DNA from 3 places in the Pseudomonas sp. MF06569 genome. Region 2 is predicted to be linked to each of the others. Evidence: predicted binding sites of a transcription regulator. Region 2 holds the regulator's gene; each other region holds the start of a gene.

The links. Region 2 encodes sigma-54, which starts transcription at its own class of promoters, with help from an activator protein. Its sites were predicted from a motif close to ANTGGCATNNANNTTGCTNT; they were not measured.
Positions count from the first base shown of each region.
Region 1: the regulator sigma-54 is predicted to act here: its motif matches at 1,937-1,956, upstream of glnA (glutamate--ammonia ligase).
Region 3: the regulator sigma-54 is predicted to act here: its motif matches at 2,025-2,044, upstream of glnK (P-II family nitrogen regulator).

Region 1 covers NZ_JCBCUZ010000006.1:167,361-170,637, forward strand. Annotated here, with positions in the region: gene AC19YQ_RS08885 (cupin domain-containing protein) at 1-257, opposite strand, end outside; gene glnA (glutamate--ammonia ligase) at 433-1,839, opposite strand; gene thiI (tRNA uracil 4-sulfurtransferase ThiI) at 2,172-3,277, shown strand, end outside.
Region 2 covers NZ_JCBCUZ010000010.1:9,239-12,515, reverse strand. Annotated here, with positions in the region: gene lptB (LPS export ABC transporter ATP-binding protein) at 1-641, shown strand, start outside; gene AC19YQ_RS11840 (RNA polymerase factor sigma-54) at 873-2,366, shown strand; gene hpf (ribosome hibernation-promoting factor, HPF/YfiA family) at 2,442-2,750, shown strand; gene ptsN (PTS IIA-like nitrogen regulatory protein PtsN) at 2,763-3,227, shown strand; gene rapZ (RNase adapter RapZ) at 3,230-3,277, shown strand, end outside.
Region 3 covers NZ_JCBCUZ010000001.1:98,795-102,071, forward strand. Annotated here, with positions in the region: gene AC19YQ_RS00515 (ammonium transporter) at 110-1,447, opposite strand; gene glnK (P-II family nitrogen regulator) at 1,482-1,820, opposite strand; gene AC19YQ_RS00525 (accessory factor UbiK family protein) at 2,237-2,497, shown strand; gene AC19YQ_RS00530 (bleomycin resistance protein) at 2,543-2,971, shown strand; gene AC19YQ_RS00535 (HigA family addiction module antitoxin) at 2,973-3,277, opposite strand, start outside.

The DNA of each region.
Region 1 (3,277 bases), on a different contig from region 2:
AGTTCGCCGGACACCAGGTAGGCGAGGTTGGGCATGGGGTGGCTGTGCCATTTCAGCGTGGTGTTGGCCGGGAGCGTGATCTTGACCACGGTGAATTCCGGCTTGGCGTCCGGATAGCGATAAGCCGCCCCATCCCAGGACTTGTCAGCCTTGAGCAACTGCTCGACCTTGACCTCGGTGGGGGTGTTTTTACAGCCCAGCAGTATCAGGCAGGCGCAAGTCAGGAACAGGGGTTTGAGGGCCATGAAAGGGTGCATGTCAGTCTCCGTTGGTTTGAGTGGCCTAAAGCTACCGATCACTCATCAAGGTGGCTGTCAGGTGCTGGCATGAATCCAGAGGCCCTGATCTTGTGCTTGCGTAAGACGTCGCCCACAAAAAAGCCTCCCGTAGGAGGCTTTTTCGAATCACGCCGCTTGCGCGGGCGTCACGGGATTAGCAGCTGTAGTACAGCTCGTATTCCAGTGGGTGTACGAAGGTACGAACCTGGATTTCTTCTTCGCTTTTCAGTGCGATGTAAGCGTCGATGAAGTCGTCGCTGAAAACGCCGCCTTTGGTCAGGAACGCACGACCTTTGTCCAGCTCTTCCAGGGCTTCTTTCAGGCTGCCGCAAACTTGTGGGATCTCTTTGGCCTCTTCAGGCGGCAGGTCATACAGGTTTTTGTCAGCTGCGTCGCCAGGGTGAGTCTTGTTCTGGATACCGTCCAGGCCAGCCATCATCAGTGCAGCGAAGCACAGGTACGGGTTGGCCGCTGGATCCGGGAAACGTGCTTCGATACGGCGAGCTTTAGGGCTGGACACGTAAGGAATACGGATCGAGGCGGAACGGTTGCGAGCCGAGTAGGCCAGCATTACCGGAGCTTCGAAACCTGGTACCAGACGCTTGTAGGAGTTGGTAGCCGGGTTGGTGAAGCCGTTCAGTGCCTTACCGTGCTTGATGATGCCGCCGATGAAGTACAGAGCGGTGTCGGACAGGCCGGCATAGCCTTCGCCTGCGAAGGTGTTCTTGCCATCTTTGGAGATGGACATGTGAACGTGCATACCCGAGCCATTGTCGCCGTACAGAGGCTTAGGCATGAAAGTAGCGGTACGGCCGTAGGCGTCTGCCACGTTGTGTACGCAGTATTTCAGGGTCTGAACTTCGTCAGCCTTTTTCACCAGGGTGTTGAACTGCACGCCGATTTCGTTCTGGCCGGCAGTTGCCACTTCGTGGTGGTGTACTTCGATAACCAGGCCCATTTCTTCCATGGCGTTGCACATGGAGGTACGGATTTCGTGGTCATGGTCGAACGGCGGAACTGGGAAGTAGCCACCTTTGACGCCTGGACGGTGGCCTTTGTTGCCGCCTTCCACGTCCTGGTCGGACATCCACGAACCTTGTTCGGAGTAGATCTTGAACATGGAGCCGGAGATATCGGACTTGAACTTCACTTGGTCGAAAATGAAGAACTCTGGCTCCGGGCCGACGAAAACGGTGTCGCCGATACCGGTGGACTTCAGGTATTCCTCGGCACGGGTAGCGATGGCGCGTGGGTCGCGGTCATAGCCTTGCATGGTCGAAGGTTCGATGATGTCGCACACCAGGATCAGCGTAGGCTGTTCGGTGAACGGGTCCAGAACGGCAGTGCTGTCGTCTGGCAGCAGGATCATGTCGGACGCTTCGATGCCTTTCCAGCCAGCAATGGAGGAGCCGTCGAACATTTTGCCGTCGGTGAAGAAGTTTTCATCCAGCGCATCACGAGCCGGCATGGTCACGTGGTGCTGAGTGCCTTTGGTATCAGTGAAGCGCAGATCAATCCACTTGACGTCATGATCTTTGATGAGTTGAACCGACTTCGACATAGTGTCCTCCGGGGTGGCTTAGGGCGGGTAGTGGAATGCCCTTAATAAGTGGTTGATGCCGGCGCGAATACTCTGCCAAGGCAACCTGCCTCACAAGGGAGCAAATTGCATGCCAGTGCCCCGACTTGGGTTTAATGCCCCAATCTCAAGCAGGTTAGAGACGAAGACTACCGATTAGGCGCACTTATCGCACTCAAATGAAGCGATTAAAGGCATTTATGTCCCATTTTGGTGCGTCGAAAACCGTTTGTACGATAACTGGTTAAACCTTGAACAATTTCCGCTATAATCCGCGCCCCCCTTTTTTGGCAGGCTGCTCGCGCGCTGTTTTCATGAAACTAATCGTTAAAGTCTTCCCCGAAATCACTATCAAGAGCCGTCCGGTTCGGATGCGTTTCGTCCGTCAATTGGCTAAAAACATCCGTGCTGTGCTCCGCGATCTGGACCCGGCTGTGGTGGTGACGGGCGTGTGGGACAACATCGAACTGCAAACGCGCGTCAGTGATCCTAAAGCCTTGAAAGAAATGACCGAACGCCTGAGCTGCATGCCGGGCATCGCGCATTTCCTGCAAGTTGACGAGTACCCGCTGGGCGACTTCGACGACGTCGTTGAGAAGTGCAAATTGCACTTTGGCGATGCGCTGGCCGGCAAGATCTTTTCCGTGCGTTGCAAACGCGGTGGCAAGCACCCATTTACCTCGATGGAAATCGAGAAATACGTCGGCAGCAAGCTGCGTCGTGAGTGCGGGGCGGCCGGAATTGATCTGAAAAAGCCGGAAATTGAAGTGCGCTTCGAAATTCGCGACCAACGGTTGTTTGTGATTCACAGCCAGCACGACAGCATAGGCGGCTTCCCGCTGGGCTCTCTGGAACAGACCCTGGTGTTGATGTCCGGCGGTTTCGATTCCACCGTCGCGGCCTACCAGATCATGCGTCGCGGCCTGATGAGCCACTTCTGCTTCTTCAATCTGGGCGGACGTGCCCATGAACTGGGCGTGATGGAAGTCGCGCACTTTATATGGAAGAAGTACGGCAGCTCCCAGCGTGTGCTGTTTGTCAGCGTTCCGTTCGAAGAAGTTTTGGGCGAAATTCTCGGCAAAGTCGATAACAGTCATATGGGCGTCATTTTGAAGCGTATGATGTTGCGCGCTGCGACGCGTATTGCCGAACGTCTCGAAATTGAAGTGCTGGTGACGGGTGAAGCGATTTCCCAGGTGTCGAGCCAGACGCTGCCCAACTTGTCGCTGATTGACTCGGCTACCGACAAACTGGTGTTGCGTCCGCTGATTGCGAGCCACAAGCAGGACATCATTGATCAGGCGGTTGAAATCGGTACGGCCGATTTTGCCAAGCACATGCCTGAATATTGCGGGGTGATTTCGGTCAACCCCAAGACCCACGCCAAACGCAACCGCGTGGAGTACGAAGAACAACAGTT
Region 2 (3,277 bases):
GGCAAATCGTGGGTTTGCTCGGCCCTAACGGCGCGGGCAAGACCACGTGCTTCTACATGATTGTCGGCCTGGTGCATGCCGACCAGGGTCGCGTCCTGATCGACGACCTGGACGTCAGCCATGAGCCCATGCACGGCCGCGCACGCGCCGGTATTGGCTACTTGCCGCAGGAAGCCTCGATTTTCCGCAAGCTGTCTGTCGCGGATAACATCATGGCCATCCTCGAAACACGCAAGGAACTCGACAAGGCCAGTCGGCGCAAAGAGCTGGAAAGCCTGCTGCAGGAGTTCCACATCAACCACATCCGCGACAACCTGGGCATGAGCCTGTCGGGTGGTGAACGTCGCCGGGTAGAAATTGCCCGCGCCCTGGCCACTGCGCCAAAGTTCATCCTGCTCGACGAACCTTTTGCCGGGGTTGACCCGATTTCGGTGGGCGACATCAAGCAAATCATTCACCACCTCAAGGCCAAAGGCATTGGCGTGCTGATCACCGATCACAACGTTCGCGAAACCCTCGACATCTGCGAAACCGCTTATATCGTTAACGACGGCCAACTGATCGCCGAAGGTGATGCAGAAACGATTCTGGCCAACAAGTTGGTGAGAGAAGTTTACCTGGGCCATGAGTTCCGCCTGTAAATCCAGGCATGTCGCGTGTTGTCAGAGCACCAGAGGCAGCAAAAAGTCCCCATGATTTTTATTGCCCGGGCGCTCTCAATTGGTTTACTCCCCCTGCGTGGAAACTAATTGAGAACGCCCCCTAGGCAAACGCACCGGTTTCAGGCATATAATTTGCTTAAGTTTGGCGCTCGCGCGCCCTGTAGTGGATGGCGCCATGTGCGCCGGCGAATAAGGTGTTAAGCCCCTGCCATGAAACCATCGCTAGTCCTGAGAATGGGCCAGCAGCTGACGATGACACCTCAGCTGCAACAGGCCATCCGCCTGCTCCAATTGTCGACCCTCGACCTGCAACAGGAAATCCAGGAAGCCCTGGAGTCCAATCCGATGCTCGAACGCCAGGAAGAAGGCGACGACTTCGACAATGCAGACCCCTTGGCCGACAACATCGAGCAAAAACCCAATTCCGACGTTCAGGAGCCCACCTACCAGGAGCCCGCTCAGACGGTAGACAACCTGGAAGACGGCGACTGGGGCGACCGCATCCCCAATGAGCTGCCTGTGGACACTGCCTGGGAAGACGTCTACCAGACCAGCGCCAGCAGCCTGCCAAGCAACGATGATGACGAGTGGGACTTCACCACCCGCACCTCTGCCGGCGAGAGCCTGCAAAGCCACCTGCTGTGGCAGTTGAACCTTGCGCCGATGTCCGACACCGACCGACTGATCGGTGTGACCCTCATCGACTGCATCAATAACCAGGGCTACCTGGACGAAACCCTCGAGGAAATTCTCGAAGCGTTCGATCCGGAACTGGATATCGAGCTCGATGAAATCGAAGCCGTCCTGCACCGCATCCAGCAATTCGAACCTTCCGGCATTGGTGCGCGCAACCTGGGCGAGTGCCTGCTCCTGCAATTGCGCCAGCTCCCGGCCAAGACACCTTGGCTGAACGAAGCCAAACGCCTGGTCACGGATTACATCGACCTGCTGGGCGCGCGCGACTACAGCCAGCTCATGCGCCGCATGAAGCTCAAAGAGGACGAACTGCGCCAGGTCATCGAGCTGGTGCAAAGCCTCAATCCGCGCCCGGGCTCGCAAATCGAGTCCAGCGAAGCCGAATATGTCGTGCCTGACGTGATCGTTCGCAAGGACAACGAACGCTGGCTGGTGGAGCTCAACCAGGAGTCCGTGCCACGTCTGCGGGTAAACCCGCAATACGCAGGTTTCGTGCGTCGCGCCGACACCAGCGCCGACAACACCTTTATGCGCAACCAGCTGCAAGAAGCACGCTGGTTTATCAAAAGCCTGCAGAGCCGCAACGAAACCCTGATGAAAGTGGCGACCCAGATCGTCGAGCATCAGCGCGGATTTCTGGAATATGGCGACGAGGCCATGAAGCCACTGGTACTGCACGACATCGCAGAAGCCGTGGGCATGCACGAGTCAACCATTTCGCGGGTTACCACGCAGAAATTCATGCATACCCCGCGCGGTATCTATGAGCTGAAGTACTTTTTCTCCAGCCACGTCAGCACCTCTGAAGGCGGCGAATGCTCCTCCACTGCGATCCGTGCCATCATCAAAAAACTGGTTGCAGCTGAAAATCAGAAAAAGCCGTTGAGTGACAGCAAGATCGCTGGTTTACTGGAGGCACAAGGTATTCAGGTAGCCCGTCGCACCGTCGCCAAGTACCGCGAATCCCTCGGGATAGCGCCTTCGAGCGAACGCAAGCGTTTGATGTAAGCCACGGACCCCGGCGTTTCAGTGGCAGGCTGCTCGGCCTGCCGCTTTATGCAATGGCATCAAAGGAGAAACTGTATGCAAGTCAACATCAGTGGACACCAACTGGAAGTCACCGAACCGCTACGCGCTTACATCGGCGAAAAACTCGACCGGCTTGAGCGTCATTTCGACAAGATTACCAACGTACAGGTAACGATGGCGGTCGAAAAACTGAAACAGAAAATCGAAGCCACCTTGCACATCCATGGAGGAGAAGTCGTTGCCAACGCCGAGCATGACGACATGTATGCCGCCATTGATCTGCTCACTGACAAGCTTGATCGCCAACTGAAAAAGCATAAGGAAAAGACCCAAAGCCTGCTCCAGGGCGCGACCGGTCGTTAATACTCCCTACCCATGATCCGACTTGAAAGTATCCTGACCCCCGGCCGTTCCTTGGTGAACGCGCCGGGCGGCAGCAAAAAGCGCGCACTCGAACACATTGCCAACCTGATCAGCCGCGAAGTGCCTGGTCTCGAAATGCAGGATGTTTTTGAGAGCCTTATTGCCCGTGAAAAACTGGGTTCCACCGGTTTTGGTAACGGCATCGCCATACCCCATTGCCGCCTCAAGGGCTGTGAGTCGCCTGTCAGCGCCTTGCTTCACCTCGACGCCCCTATAGATTTCGACGCCATCGATGGCGCGCCGGTCGACCTGCTTTTCGTTTTGCTGGTACCAGAAGCGGCAACCGATGCACACCTGGAACTGCTCCGGCAGATTGCCAGCATGCTCGATCGTAAAGACGTGCGCGATAGACTGCGTAACGCACCCAGCAACGAAGCGTTGTATCAGGTTGTTCTGGACGTACAGAACGGTCATTAATCATGCGCTTAGTCATTGTCAGCGGACGCTCCGGCTCCGGTAAAAGCACT
Region 3 (3,277 bases), on a different contig from region 2:
AGAACTTGGTGAACCCTTTAACCTGTAGGGCAAATCATTCCATTGCCGAGAATATCGTCTTTTTATGAGCAAAAAAAAACCCGGCACGCCGGGTTTTTTATAGGGATATTTACAGGTTGTAGCCACGCTCGTTGTGCTGAGCCAGATCGAGGCCCACAGCCTCTTCCTCTTCAGTCACTCGCAGACCCATCACGGCATCCAGCACTTTGAGAATGATGAACGTCACAATCGCGGTGTAGACCACGGTGAAGGCGACGCCCTTGAACTGGATCCAGACTTGGGCCGGGATGTCGGTCACGGTGCCGAAGCCACCCAGTACAGGGGCGGCAAACACGCCAGTCAGGATGGCGCCGACGATGCCGCCGATGCCGTGTACGCCGAACGCATCCAGTGAGTCGTCGTAGCCCAGTTTGCGCTTGAGGCTGGTGGCGCAGAAGAAGCAGATCACGCCAGATGCCAGACCGATCACGACCGAGCCCATTGGGCCTACGGTGCCAGCGGCCGGGGTGATTGCCACCAGGCCTGCGACTACGCCCGAAGCAATACCCAGTGCGCTTGGCTTGCCGTGGGTAATCCACTCGGCAAACATCCAGCCCAGTGCCGCGGCAGCGGTTGCGATCTGAGTGACCAGCATCGCCATGCCGGCAGTGCCGTTGGCGGCCGCTGCGGAGCCGGCGTTAAAGCCGAACCAGCCGATCCACAGCATGGCAGCGCCCATCAGGGTGTAACCCAGGTTGTGCGGAGCCATTGGGGTGGACGGGTAGCCTTTACGCTTGCCAAGCACGATGCACGCGACAAGACCTGCGATACCGGCGTTGATATGCACCACTGTGCCGCCTGCGAAATCGAGGACGCCCCAGTCCCACATCAGGCCGCCGTTGCCGCTCCATACCATGTGCGCGATCGGCGCATAGACCAGGGTGAACCACACGCCCATGAAAATCAGCATGGCCGAGAACTTCATGCGCTCGGCAAAGGCACCGACGATCAGCGCCGGGGTGATGATGGCGAAGGTCATCTGGAAGGTAATGAACACGGCTTCCGGGAACAGCGCGGTAGGTGAGGTCAGGCTTTCAGGCGTTACACCCGCCAGGAAGGCTTTGCCGAACCCGCCGATGAACGAATTGAAATTGGTGACGCCCTGCTCCATGCCCGTGGTGTCGAACGTGATGCTGTAGCCATAAATGACCCACAGAATGCTGATCAGACCGGTAATGGCGAAGCATTGCATCATCACGGAAAGAATGTTTTTGGAGCGCACCATGCCGCCGTAGAACAGCGCCAGGCCGGGAATGGTCATGAACAGCACCAAAGCGGTAGCAGTCAGCATCCAGGCGGTATCGCCCGAGTTGAGGACTGGAGCAGCCACTTCGTCTGCCGCCATGGCCAGGCCAGGCATTACGACAGACAGCAGGGCTCCGAGCCCTGCGATTTTACGCAGAGTCATAGTGTTTTCTCCTGGGGCGTTGGGGTTTGGCGGCTTAGATAGCGTCGGTATCGGTTTCGCCGGTACGGATGCGAATAGCCTGTTCCAGATTGACCACGAAAATCTTGCCGTCACCAATCTTGCCGGTGTTGGCAGCCTTGGTTATCGCCTCGATAACCCGATCAAGATCCTTGTCGTCAATGGCGACATCAATCTTCACTTTTGGCAGAAAATCGACCACGTATTCCGCGCCGCGATACAGCTCGGTGTGACCCTTCTGCCGGCCGAAGCCTTTGACCTCAGTAACAGTAATGCCTTGTACGCCGATCTCAGACAGCGATTCGCGCACGTCATCCAACTTGAACGGCTTGATAATGGCGGTGACTAGCTTCATGAAACTTCTCCCGAATTGGTGGACTTGCCCCAGGAAAACAAACCCGGCTCAAGTCTAAGCGCAGTGTCTGGCTTTGTAACGCATCGTCAGCCTTCTTCAGGCTGTACAACGTGTGTAAATCGCTGGTGACGAAAACACTCCCTGAACCACCTGCCGCACTGCCTTCGTCACAGCTACTGCATCAGTGCATGAGTCATATACGCCTAAGCAGAAACCTTGCCATGTCTGGAAAAATCAACAATTACAGCGGTTTAGAAGAAGTTGATGGCTTTTGGCCTGATTTGTCGGGATGTTTGTGCTCGATGATGGTGCGCAGCCTGCAGGGAAGGTGCGCGAAAAACGTGCAGAAAGCCGTCGGCAGTGAGCGCCAACCCCCCGTGATACACTCGCCGCCATCAGTTTTAAGGACTTTATCCATGCTCGCGCCCAAAGATTTTCTCGACGCCCTTGGTGGCCACGCCTCCCGTTTGTTCAGTGGCGAAACCGCGCTGCCGCGCAACGAAATCGAAAGCCAGTTCAAAGCCTTGCTGCAAAGTGGTTTCAGCAAGCTGGATCTGGTGAGCCGCGAAGAGTTCGACAGCCAAATGGTGGTTCTGGCCCGTACCCGTGCTCGTCTTGAGAGCCTGGAGGCCAAAGTGGCCGAACTGGAAGCCAGGCTGTTGCCGCCGACGCAATAACGCTCGAAGGCGGTGCGTCGATCATTGAAACAAGGATGTTTTAGTATGTTGGTGATGAACCCGCTGGTACCCGAGATGATCGTCTCGGACCTCTCGCGCAGCCTGGGCTTTTACTGTGAAGTGCTCGGATTCAAGATCGAGTACCAGCGCCCCGAGCATCTTTTTGCGTTTTTGTCGTTTCATGGCAGCCAGTTGATGCTGGAACAGGATGACCTTGAAGAGTCTTCCTGGCGTGTCGGGCCGCTGGAGCCGCCGTTTGGTCGCGGCATGAACCTGTCGATCAAATGCCCGGATGCCCAGGGGCTGATCCAGCGCCTTGAAGCTGCAGGTCACAGCTTGCGAAAACCCCTGGAAGAACGCTGGTACCGCAGTAACGACGTGTTGTTCGGCGAGCACAATTTTTTGGTGCTCGACCCCGATGGCTACCTGTTGCGCTTTGCTGAAGATCTGGGCACCAAGGCGCTGGGGGCGTGAATCAGGCGCAGTGATGAATGGGTTCAACCTGCTCGCGAATCGCTGCACCCCGTTCGATTTGTGCTTTGCGCAGATCGTAAGTGGTTTGCAGGTTTAGCCAGAACTCAGGCGTCGTCTCAAGGCAAATCGCCAGCCGCAAGGCCATATCGGCACTGACACCACGGCGCTGCAGCACGATATCGTTCACCGTCGGTGTGGACACCTTGAGCGCTCTGGCCAGCGCAGCGGCCGAGAGGCTCAGTGGCTCCAGGTATTCCTCTTTAAGGATTTCACCCGGATGAACCGGGCGCATGCCGTTCTTGATCA